2 regions of the Viridibacillus sp. NPDC093762 genome follow, and region 1 is predicted to be linked to the other one. Evidence: riboswitches for the same ligand, from Rfam matches in the RefSeq annotation. Region 1 holds a riboswitch; the other holds the start of a gene.
What was found. A riboswitch is a leader RNA that binds a small molecule or an ion and turns the genes downstream of it on or off. The one in region 1 is predicted to bind FMN.
Positions count from the first base shown of each region.

Region 2: another riboswitch for FMN. It lies ahead of ribD (bifunctional diaminohydroxyphosphoribosylaminopyrimidine deaminase/5-amino-6-(5-phosphoribosylamino)uracil reductase RibD); the one in region 1 lies ahead of ACQKM9_RS03550 (ECF transporter S component).

Region 1 is NZ_JBNNUK010000001.1:718,131-728,058, forward strand. Features, by position in the region: gene resA (thiol-disulfide oxidoreductase ResA) at 1-442, shown strand, start outside; gene ACQKM9_RS03530 (cytochrome c biogenesis protein ResB) at 456-2,144, shown strand; gene ccsB (c-type cytochrome biogenesis protein CcsB) at 2,144-3,334, shown strand; gene ACQKM9_RS03540 (response regulator transcription factor) at 3,433-4,170, shown strand; gene ACQKM9_RS03545 (ATP-binding protein) at 4,163-5,944, shown strand; FMN riboswitch at 6,034-6,171, shown strand; gene ACQKM9_RS03550 (ECF transporter S component) at 6,331-6,912, shown strand; gene ACQKM9_RS03555 (hypothetical protein) at 7,122-7,541, shown strand; gene ACQKM9_RS03560 (hypothetical protein) at 7,664-7,801, shown strand; gene ACQKM9_RS03565 (rhodanese-related sulfurtransferase) at 8,279-9,241, shown strand; gene ACQKM9_RS03570 (hypothetical protein) at 9,334-9,648, shown strand; gene ACQKM9_RS03575 (LysR family transcriptional regulator) at 9,693-9,928, opposite strand, start outside.
Region 2 is NZ_JBNNUK010000015.1:28,308-38,235, reverse strand. Features, by position in the region: gene ACQKM9_RS16425 (bifunctional 3,4-dihydroxy-2-butanone-4-phosphate synthase/GTP cyclohydrolase II) at 1-793, opposite strand, end outside; gene ribE (riboflavin synthase) at 812-1,450, opposite strand; gene ribD (bifunctional diaminohydroxyphosphoribosylaminopyrimidine deaminase/5-amino-6-(5-phosphoribosylamino)uracil reductase RibD) at 1,454-2,539, opposite strand; FMN riboswitch at 2,674-2,807, opposite strand; FMN riboswitch at 2,934-3,067, opposite strand; FMN riboswitch at 3,215-3,348, opposite strand; gene ACQKM9_RS16410 (hypothetical protein) at 3,530-3,853, opposite strand; gene ACQKM9_RS16405 (hypothetical protein) at 4,226-4,423, opposite strand; gene ACQKM9_RS16400 (class I SAM-dependent methyltransferase) at 4,695-4,871, shown strand; gene ACQKM9_RS16395 (hypothetical protein) at 4,928-5,245, shown strand; gene ACQKM9_RS16390 (hypothetical protein) at 5,279-5,401, shown strand; gene ACQKM9_RS16385 (RNA polymerase sigma factor) at 5,618-6,160, shown strand; gene spoIIP (stage II sporulation protein P) at 6,147-7,049, shown strand; gene ACQKM9_RS16375 (LysR substrate-binding domain-containing protein) at 7,121-7,492, opposite strand; gene ACQKM9_RS16370 (hypothetical protein) at 7,517-7,672, opposite strand; gene ACQKM9_RS16365 (LysR family transcriptional regulator) at 7,685-7,972, opposite strand; gene ACQKM9_RS16360 (ABC transporter permease) at 8,198-9,304, opposite strand; gene ACQKM9_RS16355 (ABC transporter permease) at 9,301-9,928, opposite strand, start outside.

The DNA.
Region 1 (9,928 bases):
TAAGGATGAGGTTCGATTATTAAAAGTTGGAGAAGAAGCGCCAGATTTTTCCCTAGTTGATTTAGATGGTCAAACACATCGGTTATCTGATTATAAAGGTAAAGGTGTCATGTTGAATTTCTGGGGTACTTGGTGTAAACCTTGTAAAAAAGAAATGCCAGCAATGAACAATCAGTATAAGGTATTTAAAGATCAAGGCATAGAAGTGATATCAATTAACCAAGCACAAACAGTTTTTGAAGTGGAAAATTTCATTTCTGACTTCAATTTAAAATTCCCAGTTGTAATCGATAAAACCAAAAGTGTCACAAGGGCTTACAATGTTGATAACTTACCAGCGTCTATATTTATTGATCCAACAGGTAAAGTTGTTCGAGTACATGAAGGTGAATTGACAGAAGAAATGTTAGCTGAATTCTTTTCAAGTATCAAGCCAGAGTAAGGAGTTCTAGAGGATGAAAAAAATTATTTGTGAATGCGGTCACGAGAACCCAGAAGGCACAACTTTATGTGAAAAATGTGGTAGCCCTCTTACTGAAGAAGAAAAAAGCAGGAAATTAGCAGATATGCGTTATGAAGGAACCGCAATTCGTTCAAAAACGTATAACAAAACGATTATTGATAAAATTTGGAGCTTCTTTTCAAGTGTAAAAGTTGGCGTTGCAATTATTATTATCACTTTAGTTGCTGCAGGTATTGGTACATTCTTACCACAAGTTATTTATGTTTCGCTTACAGAATATCAAGATGCAGCTGCTGCATATAAAGCGGCTTATGGTACTTTCGGATCGATTTACTATAAATTAGGATTAGCGGATATTTATAGTTCATGGTGGTTCCAGACGTTAATCGGTATGCTTGGTATTTCGATTATTGTTGCCAGTCTTGACCGAGGTATTCCACTATATAAATCTCTAAAAAATCAACGAGTAAAACGTCATGAAAACTTCTTGAAACGCCAACGTATTTTTGCTTCAGGCGAAATGTCCGCAGAAGAAGCTGATAAAGCATTTGATCTAACAGAAGAGAAAATGAAAGCAATGAAATACAATGTTCGTCGTGAAGAGGGCGCATTATTAGCTGAAAAAGGTCGTTTTGCTAGATGGGGTCCTTATATCAACCATGTCGGATTAATCATTTTCTTATTCGGTGTTATGCTCCGCTTAATGCCAGGTTTTTACATTGATAAAACACTTTGGATCCGTGAAGGTGAAACAATGGCTATTCCAGGAATGGAAGGCTATTATTTAGAAAGTAAAAAATTCACTTTTGAAACGTATTCAAAAGATGAACAAAAAGAAGAATTTAATGAATCAAAAAAAGCGGTTAACGCTGTTGCGAAAAACTATCAAACAGATGTTAAGTTATTTAAAGCACCAGACGACGCAGTTCCTGGTGATACATCTAATTTAACTCTAGTGAAAGAAATGCCGATAATTGTAAATAAGCCGTTGAAATATGATGGTTATGCACTTTATCAAATGGATTTCCGCTTGAATGAGTTAAAGACGATGCACTTTGATTTAATTGATAAAAAGTCGGAGAAATCCCTGGGAGAAGTAGCAATCGATTTAACTAATCCTGAAAAAGAATATAAAGTGGGGAAAGATAGTAAAGTTGTCTTGAAAAAATACTTCCCAGACTTTGCAGGCTTTGAAGATGGAGAACCACAAACAGCTTCACCTTTACCAAATAATCCAGCATTTATTTTTGATATGTATACACCCGAAACACCAAAAGGCGAAACAAGCTTTGTAGCTATTAAACAAACACTTGAACCATTAGGTGAAACAAAGTATAAAATGAAATTTAGTGCTGTTGATACACGTAACGTATCAGGTTTAACAGTCCGTAAAGATAAAACACTTATGATACTAATGTTAGGTGGCATAATCTTTATGCTAGGTGTAACAATAGGTTCCTATTGGAGCCACCGTCGCTTATGGCTATTAAAAACAAAAGATGGTCGTCTATTAATGGCATCGCATACAAACAAAAACTGGTTTAGTATGAAAAAAGATTTGGATGCAGTTACGGAGTACGCTCATCTTCCAGTTTATGTGGATCAACATGATGAAGATCAAAAAGCAGAGGATGCTGAGAAGAAATTGAAAGACAAAGAAAAGGAAGGTGACAACATCTAATGAGTTTAATTGACTTAAGCGGAAATCTACTATTTGTAGCCTTCGTCGCATACCTAATAGCTACTTTACTTTTTGGTGGTGCAGTCAAAGGTGGTTCAAAAGATGAATCAGCCGATGCAGGGAAAAAATGGGGTTCATTAGCAATTATCATTACGCTTATTGGATTCATAGCAAATCTAGGTTATTTCATTACTAGATGGGTGTATGCTGGACATGCACCTGTTAGTAATATGTTTGAATTCACGACAGCATTCGGCATGTTCGTTGTAGGAGCATTTATCTTAATTTACTTTATTTATAAAGTGCCGGCACTTGGACTCTTTGCCTTACCAATCGCAATTATTATTATTGCTTACGCTAGTATGTTCCCTCGTGAAGTAAATCCATTAATTCCAGCTTTAAAAAGTTACTGGTTATACATTCACGTAATTACAGCTGCAATTGGAGAATCTATTCTAGCGATAAGTGCTGTAGCAGGTTTAATTTATTTACTAAAAAATATCGACTTGACAAAAAGATCTAAACAAAGTTTCTGGATAGAAGCGGTTATGTACGCCTTAGTACTAGTACTAGGATTCGTAGCAGTAACAACGACATTTAACGTAACAGGTTATGAAGCGGAATTTAGCTACGTAGATAAAGATGGTAATACTAAAGAAATTACGTATAACACACCGGCGTTGTTCGGGATGCATCAATCTGAATTATTAACCGCAGATAAAATGCAACCAATTGCAGACGTACCAGCAATTGTTAATGCAAAAAAATTGACAACAGTTGTTTGGTCAATCTTAATTGGTACAGTTTTATACGGTTTAATTCGTTTAATCATCCGTAAACCAATTGCGGTTATCATGCAACCGTTCGCAAAACGTGCAAACTCACAATTGATGGATGAAATTGGTTATCGTTCGGTATTAATTGGCTTCCCAGTATTTACGCTTGGTGCATTAATCTTCGCGATGATTTGGGCGCAAGAAGCATGGTCTCGTTTCTGGGGCTGGGATCCTAAAGAGGTTTGGGCACTTATCACATGGTTATTCTACGCGGCATTCTTACACTTACGCCTTTCAAAAGGGTGGCAAGGTGAGAAGTCAGCTTGGTTAGCAGTAATTGGTTTCGTTATCATTATGTTCAACCTTGTTGCTGTTAATTTAATCATTGCAGGTCTTCATTCATACGCTGGTTAATAATCAGCATAGAATTGTAGCAAAGCTAAAGCCTTTTCCTTTATAGGGAAGGGCTTTTCTTTTCATTTCGATAGGCTGATTGTACAATAGACATATAGATGGTTTTGGGAGGAATAGTTGTGAATGAACAAATTTCAGTTTTAGTAGTAGACGATGAGGATAGAATCCGCCGTTTATTAAGAATGTATTTAGAACGTGAAGGGTATGTAGTAGAAGAAGCTGAAAACGGAGAGGAGGCAGTGGAAAAGGCATTAGCAAATGACTATCATTGTATTCTCCTTGATATAATGATGCCTGAAAAAGATGGCTTACAAGTATGCGAAGAAATTCGTGATAAAAAAACAACGCCAATTATTCTATTAACGGCAAAAGGTGAAGAGGCAAACCGTGTATCAGGTTTCGAACTAGGTGCTGATGATTATATTGTAAAACCATTTAGCCCCCGTGAAGTGGTTTTACGCGTAAAAGCTATTTTACGTCGTTCTGCAGCATTCTCACCAATTACAACAACTTCTGCATCAAAAGATTTAGTTGTCTTCCCACATTTAACAATTGATCATGATGCACACCGAGTTTCTGCTGATGGTGTAGAAGTCAATTTAACACCGAAAGAATACGAATTATTGTACTTTTTAGCAAAATCACCAGATAAAGTATTTGATAGAGAGCAATTGTTAAAAGAAGTATGGCATTATGATTTCTTTGGGGATTTACGTACAGTTGATACACATGTGAAACGTTTACGTGAAAAACTAAACCGAGTTTCTGAAAATGCAGCGAAAATGATTGTAACAGTATGGGGCGTCGGCTATAAATTTGAGGTAGTCAATGAATAGAATGTGGAACAGCGTTGTCGGGAAGCTATGGGTAACCATATTGCTTCTCGTTTCTTTTGTATTGTTTGTTTTCACTGTACTAATGCTCGAATTTTTATCAAACTACCATATTAAACAAACAGAATCATCACTACGTCAAGAAGCTTCTACAATTGCTCGTATTATCAATGACCGTGAAACAACGGATTCTACAAAGGCTATTATTTCAGATGTTCTAAGTGATGAAACAAATGCATTAATCGCAGAGAAACCAGGTAATGTTACTTTTTCATTACAAGAGGGACTTAATCAAGAAGAAATTAAACAACAAATTCTTAATGAAAAAGCATTTGATAAAGTATTTACAACGAATGCACCTGTTGTAAAAGAAATGATGCTACCTTCAACAACGAAAAAAGAGCATATGGAGTCTTACATTGTTTTAGCTTTCCCGATAAATGTTGAAAACGAACTACACGGAGCCATTTTTATTTATCAAAGTCCGGATGCTATACATAGGACGACAGAAGAAACGACTAAAATTGTCTTTCTAGCAGCGGCAATTGCTTTGATGTTAACAACGTTCTTTGCGTTTTTCTTATCGACCCGCATTACGTCTCCTCTTCGTAAAATGAGAGAAGCAGCATTTGAATTAGCAAAAGGTAATTTTGAAACAAAAGTACCTGTTTTACAAAATGATGAAATAGGTCAATTAGCGACAGCTTTCAATCAAATGGGCAAACAACTTAAACACCACTTAGAAGTAATTAACCAAGAGAAAGAACAGCTATCAAGTATATTAACATCGATGACAGACGCTGTAATTACGTTTAATCGAGATCGTACCATATTGGTCAGCAATCCACCTGCGGAACTTTTACTACAAAAATGGTTTATCATTAAAAGTGCTAATAGTGATAAACCTATTCCTGCTGAGATTTACCATATGCTTGACCACGTTTTAGATTTGGAAGAAGAGCTGGAAGTTGAGCTCGAAATTGAAAGATCCTATTATGCGATTTCAATTAGCCCGTTATATAGCGGAAATTCCGTACGCGGTGCAGTAGCTGTGTTACGAGATAAAACCGAAGAGCATCGTTTAGATAAATTACGTTCAGACTTTATAGCAAATGTCTCACATGAATTACGAACGCCAATAGCCATGCTTCAAGGCTATAGTGAAGCTATTATGGATGATGTCGTCTCAAGTGAAGAAGAACGTAAAGAAATGATTAAAATCATCTATGATGAGTCGCAGCGAATGGGCCGTTTAGTCACAGACTTGCTTGACTTAGCTCGTATGGAATCAGGACATATGCGTTTATATAAAGATTCTGTTCCAATATCACCTGTTATTGAAAGAATTACACAAAAATTTGTTCAAGTAGCAAGAGAGAAACAAGTAAATCTAACATTTAATACAACAATTGAAGATACACATCACTTAGAAATGGATGAAGACCGTATAGAACAAGTATTAACAAACTTAATTGACAATGCTATACGCCATACACCAGTCGAAGGAAGCGTAGAAGTTTTTGTAGATCGTCAGCTATCCTTTGCACGCATTCAAGTAAAAGATAACGGTGCAGGGATACCAGCAGACGATCTGCAGTATGTATTTGAGCGTTTCTATAAAGCTGATAAAGCTAGAACACGTGGTAAGGGAGGTACTGGTCTAGGTCTGGCCATTGCCAAAAATATTGTTGAAGCACATAAGGGTAGAATTACAGTGGAAAGTGAAGTTGATAAAGGAACTACATTCACATTCTATTTACCTATTGATAAAATGTAAATAAAAATCAAAAAACGAATTGTAAGTTAGAAGACTTTACAATTCGTTTTTTTTTGCATATAGTTATAGTGTATTACAATTAAATTATGGTTCATCTTCGGGGCAGGGTGAAATTCCCGATCGGCGGTATTAGAGAACTAAGCAATACTCTTGAGCCCGCGAGCCGCAAGGCAGGATTTGGTTAAATTCCAAAGCCGACAGTATAGTCTGGATGGGAGAAGGTGAAGGTACGGTCGTCTTTCAATTTGAGTATCAATAAGACGCTTATTTGACTATGCCTAAATTCTCCCTTGAGTACACTATGTGCTTAAGGGTATTTTTTTGCATAGCAACGACTATACCTTTCCTCTTTTTGAAGTGGATCTACAAAAGGAGAGAAAAGTATTATGAAGAACATGAAATTGCAGAAGAGGATTGCAATTGCAATGTTAAGTAGTATTTCTTTTGTGTTAATGCTATTTAACTTCCCACTACCACCGTTTCCGGCATTTTTGGAAGTGGACTTTAGTGATGTGCCAGCCTTAATCGCAGCAATCACAATGGGGCCGCTCGCAGGTATTCTAGTCGAGTTATTTAAGAATGTGTTAGATTGGATTTTCTCAGGGAGTCCAACAGGTATGCCAGTTGGTCATATTGCAAACTTTACAACAGGCGTATTATTTATTATGCCAGTATATTTTGTCTATAAACGTCTTTCAAGTACGAAAGGCTTAACTACTGGATTTGTCGTTGGTACCTTAACAATGGCAGTAGGTATGAGTTTACTGAACTATCTGCTATTCTTACCTATGTATACGTACTTTTTAAATGTCCCAGCTACAACTGGAACAGCATTAACTAAAATGATTGTACTTGGTATACTACCCTTTAATATTATTAAAGGATTCATCGTTATGATAATATTCATGATATTGTTTAATAGCATGAAAAAATGGATTGAAAAACAAAGGATGCATTATTTAAATTAAACCTTCAGCCGATGTTGTAATAAAACATCGGCTTTTATAATTGTATAAAAAGATGAATGATTGTATAATACTGTTATTAAAAGAATATTCAGCACATTAAGTAGTATAATGGCGAAGAAACGAGAATGTTTAGTTTGAGGTTTTACGATGTTATATATTATCAACAATATATCTTTATCAACTTCCAAGAAAAGAAAGGATGTATGTGAATGGCTGAAAGAAAACTATTAAGCGCTTTTTTTACATCGATTATTTCCTTCTTTATATTACCTTTTTTATTTATGCAAGCAGATGAATATTTTCTACACAGCGCATTTGCATTAACCGTATATGTTGTTCCGATAATATTTACGTACGGTTTATTGGCTTCATATATAGCAGATAGAATAGCGGAACGTAAAATGAATGTGAGAGGTTACTCGCTGTTATTGCATATGGCTTTCGGAACAGGTATTGTCATTCCGATTACATTTGCTTATTACTCACAAGGTGGAGTTTGGTCTCTTCAAATAATAACAGCTGCTACTGCTGGTTTCATTTTAGGAAGCGTTTTCTTTTTCGTAGATTTAACGTTACGTAAAGTCGCTATTCGTATGACGCAATATTCTTATGAAGAGCAGAATATTTGAATGTAATATCAATTAGCAATGAGGTACTATACCTCATTGCTTTTTTTATGATAACAATAAAGTGAAAAAAGCTAAAGAAACAGGGCTACACTCTATACTAATAGCTGTAGGTGGAAAAAGAAGTGCCGATACAAATTGATAACTTAATAACAACAAAAGAAAAAGGTTTGTCATATTACTCTTATGAAGTAGAATGGAAAAGCCAATATCACATGCTTACGGAGATGTTTCCTATGCTATTTGTAATAGAAGTAGAGTAGACAGGTAGTTGAATTCGGTTATACTTTGAAAGCATTTAGTGATTCTCTTACATTTATATTAAATAAAAAAACCTGAGCATAACGCTCAGGCCTTCATCATTCTTTATGAGTTAAGGTCATTATAAAACTTACTATTAAAATAATTTCTTGTAGACTAAAAATGAAACCTACATAAGTTAATTGATAGTGTGGTGGAAACTTGAGAAAACGATAAAAAAGTACAATAATCTAAAATTACTCTACGAAATAAAGTGAAGGATGAACTGAAAATTTGCCTGGGATTAGAATATGACAAGCGGTAGCGACGCTATTTTGATTATTCCTTAAAAAGTCCCCCAATCGTCCCCCAACACAAAACAGAATAATGATGTATAATGATATAGGTGCTTTTTTTGAAAAGTGCTATAAAACAACAAATGCAAGAATAATGCTATACATTAAAACCCTATAACTATATCTTGCAAATATACACGATAGGTGGAAACAACATTGAATTACCATGTTTTACTTTATTATTTTTACACAACGATTGAAGACCCAGAAGCATTTGCTGCAGAGCATTTAGCTTACTGTAAATCAATTGAGTTAAAAGGTCGAATTTTAGTCGCTTCAGAAGGTATTAATGGAACAGTTTCAGGAACTGTGGAACAAACAGATGCTTATATGGCTCATATGAAAGCTGATCCTCGCTTTGACGGTATCGTTTTCAAAATTGATGAATCAGAGCAACATGCTTTCAAGAAAATGCATGTACGTCCAAGACCTGAGCTTGTAAATTTAAGCCTAGAAGACGATGTTAACCCGCATGAAATTACAGGTAATTATTTAGAGCCTGCAGAATTCTTAGAGAAGATGCAAGAAGAAAATACAGTAATCGTTGATGCACGTAATACGTACGAATTTGATGTAGGCCACTTCAAAGGTGCGATTCGCCCAGATATCGAGACGTTCCGGGATTTACCAGACTGGATTCGCGACAACAAAGAACTACTAGAAGGTAAGCAAATTTTAACTTACTGTACTGGTGGTATTCGTTGCGAAAAATTCTCAGGTTGGTTAAAACGTGAAGGTTTTGAAGATGTGAGTCAATTACACGGTGGGATCGTTACTTACGGAAAAGACCCTGTAGCTAAAGGTCAGCTTTGGGACGGTCAATGTTACGTTTTCGACGAGCGTTTAACTGTTCCCGTGAATCAAGTAGAGCATGTAATAGTAGGTCGTGATCATTTTGATGGCGAACCTTGTGAACGTTATATTAATTGTTCAAACCCTGAATGTAACAAGCAAATTATCGCTTCAAAAGAAAATGAAGATAAGCATTTAGGTGGCTGTACTCATGAATGTCGTGTACACCCTCGTAACCGCTATATCGCTCGTAATGGATTAACTGAGGTAGAAGTAAAAGAACGTTTAGAACAAATCGGCGAAGTGTTCGCTTAATCAAATTCAAAGAAGGCTGCCAAATGTGGGAATACCGCATACAATGGCAGCCTTTTATCCGTTTAATATACTAAGATAGCAGAAAGGAATTTATGATGCCGGCTTTAAAAGGAATAATTATTATTCAAAAAATGAAAGGACCGAATATCCTTTACATAGATAAAACTGCGCTTGCTAAATACTTTATTGATTTTGATGGAGAAGACGTGCAAATGAACTTACATTTGCAAAAGTCTCAATCACAAGAATATAAAGGTACAGCTGAAATTTTCTATTTTGAAGGAAAAGATGGTTATGGTGGCAACAAATTTGCCAATGATTTTTATATAGATGATCAAGACATCTTGGAATTATTAGAAGAACATGAAGGAGAAATAGTTGAATTAGTAGTCGAGTTAATAAAATAATAGGGACATGGAAGTTGAATCTAAAGTAAAAGCAGAAAAAGAGCCTATTGCTGCTCTTTTTCTGCTTTTTTCCGTGCCTCAAAGAAATCCAGTATGAATTTTTGGAATTGCTTTGCAGCAGGGGATAAATAGCGCCCCTCTGCCCAGGCCATGCCAATAATACGTTCACATTTCACATCACTGATATGAATTTTAGCAATTTTCCTAGGATTAATTTCCTCACCGTCTGGTAACAATGAAAAGCCAAGTCCATTTGCTACAAACCCTGCAACAGTCCCTA
Region 2 (9,928 bases), on a different contig from region 1:
TTTCCGAATGAAAAATATCACCAGTTAGACATGATGAGTGAACACGAACAATCGGAGCTTCTACAATGCTTACGTCCCCTTTTACTAGTGCCACATGTTCGAACTTATCAATGTCGTTTTCATAGCCAATCAAATTGAAATGGCCATAGCTAGTCGGAAGTTGCACATTAGCTGCTCTAGTGACAATCTCTTCTTGGATGTAACGATATTGAATTAAGCTTTCAATCGTAATGATTTTTAATTGATGTTTTTTGGCAAAGTCTATTAGCTCTTGTCCAGTTGACATTTTCCCGCTATCACCCATTATTTCACAGATAATGCCTGCTGGAATAGCGCCGCATGCTTTTGCCAAATCAACTGCCGCTTCTGTATGACCAGGTCTTTCTAATACGCCATTTCTTTTAGCAACTAACGGAAAAACATGACCCGGTCTTTTAAAATCAGCGGCTAATGCATTGGGATTCAATAAATGTTGAATCGTTTGCGAACGCTCAAATGCACTAATACCGGTTTTTGCATTAGAATGATCAATACTTACTGTAAATGCCGTTTGATGGTGATCCGTATTATTGGATACCATAGGATGTAAATTCAATTCTGTTGCGATTTCTTCTGTAATCGGTGTACAAATTAGACCTCTTGCATGTGTTGCCATAAAGTTAATATTTTCTGGCGTTGCATATTCTGCAAGTGCTACTAAATCCCCTTCATTTTCACGATTTTCATCATCAACGACAATTATCATTTTGCCTTCTTTTAAATCCTCTAACGCTTCTTTAATTGAGTGAAACATTGCTATACACCGCCCGTTTTAATATCCGTTTCTTTGTAAAAAATCCATTGTAATTGCTGAAGTACTATCGTTATTCTGTAATTGATGAATAATATATTTGCCTAGCATATCCGTTTCGATATTCACTTGTTGTCCGGTTTCCTTTAGTGCGAAAATCGTTTCTTGATACGTATGTGGAATAAGAGATACAGTCAGTTTTTCAGGCTGTTTGTCAAAAATCGTTAAGCTTGTTCCATCAATGGCTACGGAACCCCTTGATATACAAAAATGACTCAGTTCTCTAGAGATAGCGATGTCAATGTAAACTGCATTTGCTTGCTTTGTTTTTCTGACAATTGTCCCTGTCCCATCAACATGACCTGAAACGAAGTGACCGCCAAATCGCCCATTTGCAGCCATTGCTCTTTCTAAATTTACCAACTGCCCTACTTTTAAGGAGTGAATTGTTGTCGCTTTGACCGTTTCTGGCATGACATCTACACTGAATTCATGAGGAGTAAAATGCGAAACGGTAAGGCATACCCCGTTTACTGCTATACTATCGCCAATTTTCATATCCGACATGATGTCATGAGCTGCAATAATAAGCTTCATACTCTCTGCATCTTTTTTCAGCTCTGTTATTTTACCTTTTGCCTCAATAATCCCTGTGAACATACGCTATACCCCCACTCTCGAAATCACTTTAATCACATTACCAATTCGATCCACTTGCTGCAGTTTTAGTGGGATAGCCTCGGCCATGCTTTTTACGCCTAAATCTTCCAACATTCCAATTCCATCATGATCACCTACTATTTTTGGTGCTATGTAAGTAATCATTTCATTAACTAGACCTGAATTGACAAGGCTCGTAGTTAAACGCTGCCCCCCTTCCACATAAAGCGTGACGATATTTCGCCGTGCCAGCTCTTGAAGGACGTCCTGGATTGCGATTTTTTTTGTTTTTAGTTGAATGATTTGTACATTGGCTTGTACAAAGCTTGTGATTTGATTAGAAGTAACTTCACACCCAACAACTATCCATGTCTGCGTTTTTTGATCGGTGACAACCTTAGCATTTATAGGGGTTCTCAAATGCGTGTCCAAAATAATTCGAATTGGTTGCTTTTTACTTTCTGCTAATCGGTTTGTTAGTAATGGATCATCATTTAGCACCGTGCCAACTCCAACTAGGATTGCATCGGTTCGCGCTCTTTTGCGATGAACATCCTTCAGAACTTCTTTACCTGTGATATTTTCATTTCGACCATGAACTGTCGCAATCTTTCCATCTAATGTAATTGCTTGCTTTAACGTGACAAAAGGCAACCTCTGTTTCATAAAATACAAATAGGCTTTATTTAATTTCACAGCCTCGGCTTCACAAAGTCCTACTTCCACTTCAATGCCAGCATCCTTTAGCTTTGCTACACCAGTTCCAGCTACTAAGGGATTTGAATCGAGTGTTGCAATCACTACTTTTTTTATACCTGCATTCAAAATGGCCATCGTACACGGCGGTGTTTTACCAAAATGATTACAAGGTTCTAATGTGACATATATTGTGCTGCCAACAGCATTTTCTCCAGCCATGTTGAGTGCATGTACCTCCGCATGTGGAGAACCAGCTCTAAGATGCGCTCCAAAACCTACCACATCACCTTCTTTTACAATGACCGCTCCTACTACAGGATTGGGCGAAGTTTGACCTTCACCTATTGCTGCTAATTTCAATGCTAAATCCATAAAATACTCGTCATGCATAGAGAAAATCCTCCCTTTTTGAAAAATAAAAAACTCTCTAATTAAATTAGGGAGTTTGGGAGAATTTTAGATAAACGCATCGCTAAATAAACCTTATGAAAGACTATTTTTCAAAAGGAATTGCGTGTGATCTAGTTGTCCTTCTCCCATCCAGACTATACTGTCGGCTTTGGATTCGCACCAAATCCTGCTCTTATCAAGCTCACGGGCTTAGAAGCTTCACTTCATCACCGTCGATTGGGAATTTCACCCGACCCCGAAGGACATACATATTTAATTTTATCATTAAAAAAACTCCATAGATTTCTAAGGAGTTTGATAGGAGTTTTGTAAAATATCATAAGCAAATAAACCTATTAAAATACAAAATTTTTAATAAGACTTCGATATTCTTTACATCCTTCTCCCATCCAGACTATACTGTCGGCTTTGGATTCACACCAAATCCTGCTTTTATCAAGCTCACGGGCTTAGAAGCTTTTCTTCATCACCGTCGATTGGGAATTTCACCCGACCCCGAAGGATATTACATATGAAATTGACAACAATACAATATAGTTTTAGGGCATCCAAAAAACCCCATAGAACACTACGGAGTTTGATAGGAGACATAAATTATCAATGCTAAATAAACCTATTAAATCTATATAAATTTAATAAGACCTTGATATTCTTTACATCCTTCTCCCATCCAGACTATACTGTCGGCTTTGGATTCTCACCATATCCTGCCTAAAAAAGGCTCACGGGCTTAAAAGTTTTACTTTATCACCGTCGATTGGGAATTTCACCCGACCCCGAAGGATTATTATATTGTATGTAAATACCATAGCACTTTACTTATTTAAAAACTAGAGGTTTTTTTTATTTCCATAGAATTGATCGAAAGCAAACTCAAAAGAAATTAGTTATAAAAGCTTGATGTGCTGGGCTATATAGCCTTGTTACATGTCATGAAAAAAAGCATTTTTTTTATTCACCCATTCTAATTCACTGTATAGTTAGGGTAATAATACAAAAACCAAGGATGAAAACTATGGATATAAAAGTGATAAAACTCCATCTTCTCATTTCTAATTTCGGCCTCATAATGCTGTTTAAATTAATACATGCAGGAATATAAATAGCTGTAGCAATGATAGATATAATCAAAAAGACACCTAGTAAACCATCATCGTAAGCAGAGTCTACACTCAATCCGAAAGAATGCGAAGCGTACATTATAGTCATAAACCATAATACACCTATAAAAAACGATAAATAGCCGAGAAATAAGTTAACTATTACGGAAATAGACCGGTATCCTATTCTCATTATATCCTCCTTTTATTATTGAAATTATGCTTTAAAAACCTCATCACATTGTTTTCAGTCTTAGTGCACATACTATTGAAAATTTCCTTACCGCTATTTGAATTTCTTTGTATTCATAACATTAACTATTATATAGATTGTTCTAATATTTTATGTATAAGACACATATGATATCGAATATTTACAACGTTTCCCCTTAAATTACGCTCTCAATTTCCCTTTAGTATTCTGCGCATATTGCAAGAACATCCACTTTCATAACAGTAAAGTTATCTGCTCTCATACAAAAATTTAAACATGCAAAATAAAAAAGCACTACATAATAAAACAATTTAATATCGTTTCATATGTAGCACTCCTCTATCCAACTACTTATTCATTTATTCTTCTAGCATTATTTTTATTATTCGGTTTTTGTTTATCTTCATGATTATGTTGTTTATGTGCTTCATCATTTTGTCCAACCACATCAAAGTCATCTGGACTCAAATCAAACCCATAACCAAATTCTTCACGACCTAAGTTATTATTCTTTTTTGCTTTATTCTTTTCTTGATTGTTATTCGCCATTTATAATCACCTCCATCCACCTTAATTTGTTCATTTTCTATTGATTTATTCTTAGTATTTATTTAGTGAAATTGAATTGAACTTTTTAAAAGTATTAATTCGCAACGCGATAGAAACTGATCTTTATTCACAATTTATTTCCAATTCGTTATCAATAATCGATTTTTAATTATTTCTATATCGTTCCAGTTAGTGGTAAAGTTTTCTTTAAAAAAGGAGTGAGCAGAAAGAATAGTACTTGGAATGCAAATTTATATGATACGAAGCATCAATTTGTTTAAAATATGGTGAAGGATTAATTTCGTTTCTTAATCCACAAGCAAGAGAACAGATTTTAGATGTCGGTTGTGGTAAAGGTGATTTAACTGCACAAATTGCCAATTCAGGTGCAAAAGTCATTGGGATTGATCAATCTGCATCAATGAATGACAACAAGCAAAAAATTTGATCATATTTCCGTCCACGTCAAAAATGCACAACACCTTGGCTATTCAAAACAGTTTGATGCAGTTTTTTCAAACGCCGCATTGCTGGGTGAAACCTCAAGAAAAGGCCGTCGCAAGTATTTATGAAGCATTAAAAGACGGTGGTCGTTTTGTCGCTGAAATGGGTGGGCAAGGTAATTTCCCATCCAATGTGGAAGCAATTCAACAATCATTTAGTGAACTAAGTTATGAATACAAAGCAGAAAAGTTCCCGTGGTATTTTCCAAGCGTGGCCGAGTATGTTGCTTTACTTGATGAACATGGCTTTCACGTGCACTATGTAGAATTATCCAATCGTCTTACTGAATTATCTGGGGAAGTCGGTATTTTAAACTGACTGAATATATTTAGTGACAGTCTACTCGAGCATTTGAGCAAAATTGAAAAAGAAAATGTTATTAAACGAACTGAAGCACATTTAAAAATCACTTTGTATCAAGATCGAAAGTGGATTGCGGATTATTACCGTCTTCGTGTATTAGCTACAAAATAAAAAAGTCGCCCATTTGAAAATTGGGCGACTTTTTTTATTCCTCCTCTACTATCTGTAAAAAGAAGTGAAACTACAAATGAATATGGATGTTACACTACTAAAAGAAGCAACAATCATCCTAAATATACATTTCATTCAAAATAATAGAAAATAATTGTAACCTTTCTTATAGTTCAAACGATTAATATACGAATACATAATTGAGGAGGGAGAAATTTGATCGATAAAGAGAACTTGGAAGACAGTATTATTGATATATACAATCAACATTACTTAGATGTATATAGGTTTCTTATTTGTTTTTCAGGTAATCAAAATGATGCTGAGGATATGACGCAAGAGGTGTTTCTACGTGTCTTGAATAATTTACCTAGCCTTAACAGAATAAACAATTTAAAGACTTGGATATTTTCTATCGCAAAACATGTAGCTGTTGATCATTATCGAAAGAAAAGATTTGCCACTCTCTTTACAGAGGGATTCTTTTTGCAGCTTAAATCAAATGACACAGAACCTAATGAATCAGTCGAACAGTCCGAACTAAAAAAATCTGTTCACGTCGCTATCTCAAAACTAAAACCAAATTTTAGAACAGTCGTTATTCTAAGAGGTATAAACGAATTATCTATTAAAGAGACAGCTGAAATACTGCAATGTAGTGAGTCCAAAGTAAAAGTAGATTATCACCGGGCATTAAAAGAGCTCAAAAACAAATTAAATACTGATATAGAGGAGGTATTTATCAATGCAAAAGGATAAAGGTTTATTTGATTTAATAAAAAAAACGTATCCTCTTAACCCAAGAGCCGATTTTGTTTCAACTACTGAAGCTAAACTAAGACAAAATGCAAGAAAGCTAAATAGAAAAAAGGCTTATAAACGATTATCTATTGCCTCTAGTGGATTAATCATATGTGCTATAGCTATCTTTTCAATTTTATCCTTTAAAGGTACATCCGTAATAGATCACGCCCAATCTTCTATTGATAAAACGCAATCTGCATCTATAGTTAATAAACAAGAACCATCTATTTATATATATCATTCTCATAATTATGAATCCTTTTATTCAGAAATAGATGTTAAAGAACAAAATCGCTTTTATGATGAAATAAAAAATATTACATTAGTCGGTAAAAGGCTAAGTAAGAATTTAAATGCCACCAACATCAGGACTATTCAAGAATCCAGAGATATTACAAGTATTCTAAAAGATAGAGGACTAGCCCTTAATAAGACGTATACAGTTTCAAGAGAAGTTCTAGAAGATACGCTGAAAAAGAACAAAAATATTCAAATGGTATTTGATATACACAGGGATTCAGCTGATAGAGATGTTACAACAATTAATATAAAAGGAAAAGACTTTGCTAAAGTACAATTTGTCATTTCTAAATCAAATGTCAACTATAAAAAAAATTTAAAGTTCGCTAATCGTCTTCACAATAAAATAGAAAAAAAATACCCCGGTCTCTCAAGGGGTGTCGTTATTAAAAACAACCCAACGGAACAAAACACCTACAACCAAGACGTCTTGAGTAACATGGTACTATTACAAATTGGTGGAGTGGAAAATACACTACAAGAAGAGTATAGAACGACAGACATCTTTGCTGAAATTCTTAAAGAGCTAATCGATCATAAATAAGTGCCTATTTTCGATATACAAAACAGGGATAGTTAAAGTCAGATATACTCGCTTTATCAATCCCTCAATTTTTAAATCCCATAAATAGATTTGCATAATTCATAAAGATATTCTGGCTCCTCTGAGCTATATTTTGAGATAAAATACTTTTTAGACGTACAGTTATTGAGTATATTTGTCGCTAATAATGCTAGCCTGTTATCTTCTAACTCCTTTTTTACTACACTTTTCGGTAAAAATACTACACCTATTCCTTCTAGTATCTTTTGTTTGATAGCCTCAGTTTGATTCACCTTTATATTAGTAGTATGAGGAAAATGTTGTTGCAGCTGACGATTAACCTCATCCCAATAAGGAGCATATTCATGAGGCAATACTTTTTCCTGGCGTATTATTTCTACCATATCCATACTTTCTAAATGTTTTGGACCAACACAAACAATAAGCTCAACAATTAAACACTGACCTCAAAAAGTAGGATATACAGGCTCAATCTTTGACAAACCTACATGAGATTGTCCTGAGTGAATACTTTTTGCAATCTCATTGGATTTAACGATTTCTACACGCACACTTACATGTGACATTTGTTTAGAAAATTGTTTTAAAATAGATGGCAGCATAGAATCGGCAATTTAAGGTGCAACTGCTATCTTCAGCTCCCTCTCAAAGCCGTCTACATATTGCTGAAACCGATGGATCCCCGCCTCAAAAGTGTCAATAATTTCCTGGGCAATAGGAGACAACAGTTCGCCATTTTGATTTAAACGAATGGATTTATTTTGTCTAACAAACAACTGTATATGTAAGCTTTGAATATGCTTAGTCACAGCTGGCTGTGAAATAAATAGCTCTTCAGAAGCAAGACGTAAATTTTCATATTTTGCAGCTTTAATAAATGATTTCAACCATTGATTCTCCACGTTTTCCTCCTTTAAGTTAATTTATATTTTAAAATTAAATCAGCAGCTAAATGTTCATTCATAGTATTTAATCTCCCACCAGTACGTTCGCAGTTTTAGTAAACATTATTATTTAATTATAATACCAATTATTTCATAACAACTGATAAATTAATTCCGTAGATTATGAATATTGAATTATAAAAAGGGTGCTCACATATAAAATGTAAGCACCCTTCTCCAAGATTAAATTTGTTCTTTTTTCTCTAACACATTTATCCCAATACCCATGAAGATGATTGTCATGAACATTAATATACTAAATGGAAAAAGTAAATCAGTTATGGAACTACTATTAACTGTGACGCCATTTAATAAATCCATCCCATACTTTATCGGTGATATTTTTGATAATGCTAACATTATTTTCGATGTTACAATTTCAAGTGGCCAGTATGCTCCACCAAGCATGGCTAACGGAACTGCTAACACTGTCATAAAGGCATTAAATTTACCAGGTGTATTTGCAATTGCAGCTATGAATATGGAAAGTGATACGATACAAAGCACATATGGAATGACAACAATTAAGCTCTTCCAGTAGCCACCATAGAAATCGACGCCCACAGCGAAATAGAATATAGAAAGTACGAGGGTAATTTGCAAGTATCCAAGCAAGAAACTATAAGTTAAATTCGCTAGATAGGCTTTCCATTTTGGAATAGCTGACACCGTTATCCTTTCCCAAATCCTATCTCTACGTTCCATAACGATATGATTGACGCCACTTGCAATAGTATAAATAACCATGAATAATGTAAAACCAAATAAGCTATGCAGCTTCTGATCAAACTTTAACGCATTTTCATTTCCCAAGTTTTTATAGCCAATTTTAAAACTTGGATCATCTTGAATTTTCTCAATTTTACTTGTTATTTGCTCTTTTTGTTCATCTGGAGATGATTGAATAATCGCATGCTTTAATAATATTTGGCTATAAATCGTATTCAACTCATTGTGCAACATCGGAGCATTCATAAAATCTGGTGCTACAATTAATTTATAACCTTCATCTTTTAAAGAAATAGCCACATCAACTTTGCCATCTTTGACTTGCTTAATTGCTTTATCCTCTTGGTACATTGTGAAATCATATTGCGATAGTTTTTTTAACTCTTTCATCATTTCCGAATTCTGTTCGTTATTTAGTGTAGAAAATAAAGCAATAGGCTCCTTCGTTTCTTGACCAAGTCCCATAAAATAAGTAAATATACAAATGATGATAGTTGTTACAATATAAGCAGCTGGCTTTCTTCTAAATAATAAAAGTTTCGTTTTTAAAATATTCATCATGATATGCCACCTCTTCTAGGAAAGAGTACAATCGCTATAACTAGGAGAACTATACCTAACATACTTAAATTGAAGGCTTGCTCTTGAATATCAAGAAACGTGGCATTTTGCTGTAGTTTCAAATAAGCTTCAAGTGCTGCCCCATTTGGTGTCCATTTTCCAAGTGTAGTTAAAAATGATGATAACTCACTTACTGGTATGAAACTACCTCCTACTAAGGCAAGAATAGATACTATTGCATTTGAAAATATATTTGAAGCTCCTGCTGAATTATTTCTATAATTAATCGATGACAATAATGCTGCCAATGCCCCTATAATAATGGCCAGCAATAATGTAATAAGCACGTATAATCCTATTTGTTCAAATTGAATATCAAACATTAAATGAGAAACTGTAAACAAAATAGTCATTTGAATCAATGCCAATAAAATAGTTGAAACAATGATGCTACCTAAATAAGTTATTGGATGAATCCGTGCTAATACAATCCTGTCAAAAATATTCATATCTTTTTCTAAAAATGCCAAACCTGCTATAGTACTAGCCATATATAAGATGAACATGACACTCATACTAAACGTATAATATATTTTTGATGTGATACTCTTTTGGTTAGCTATT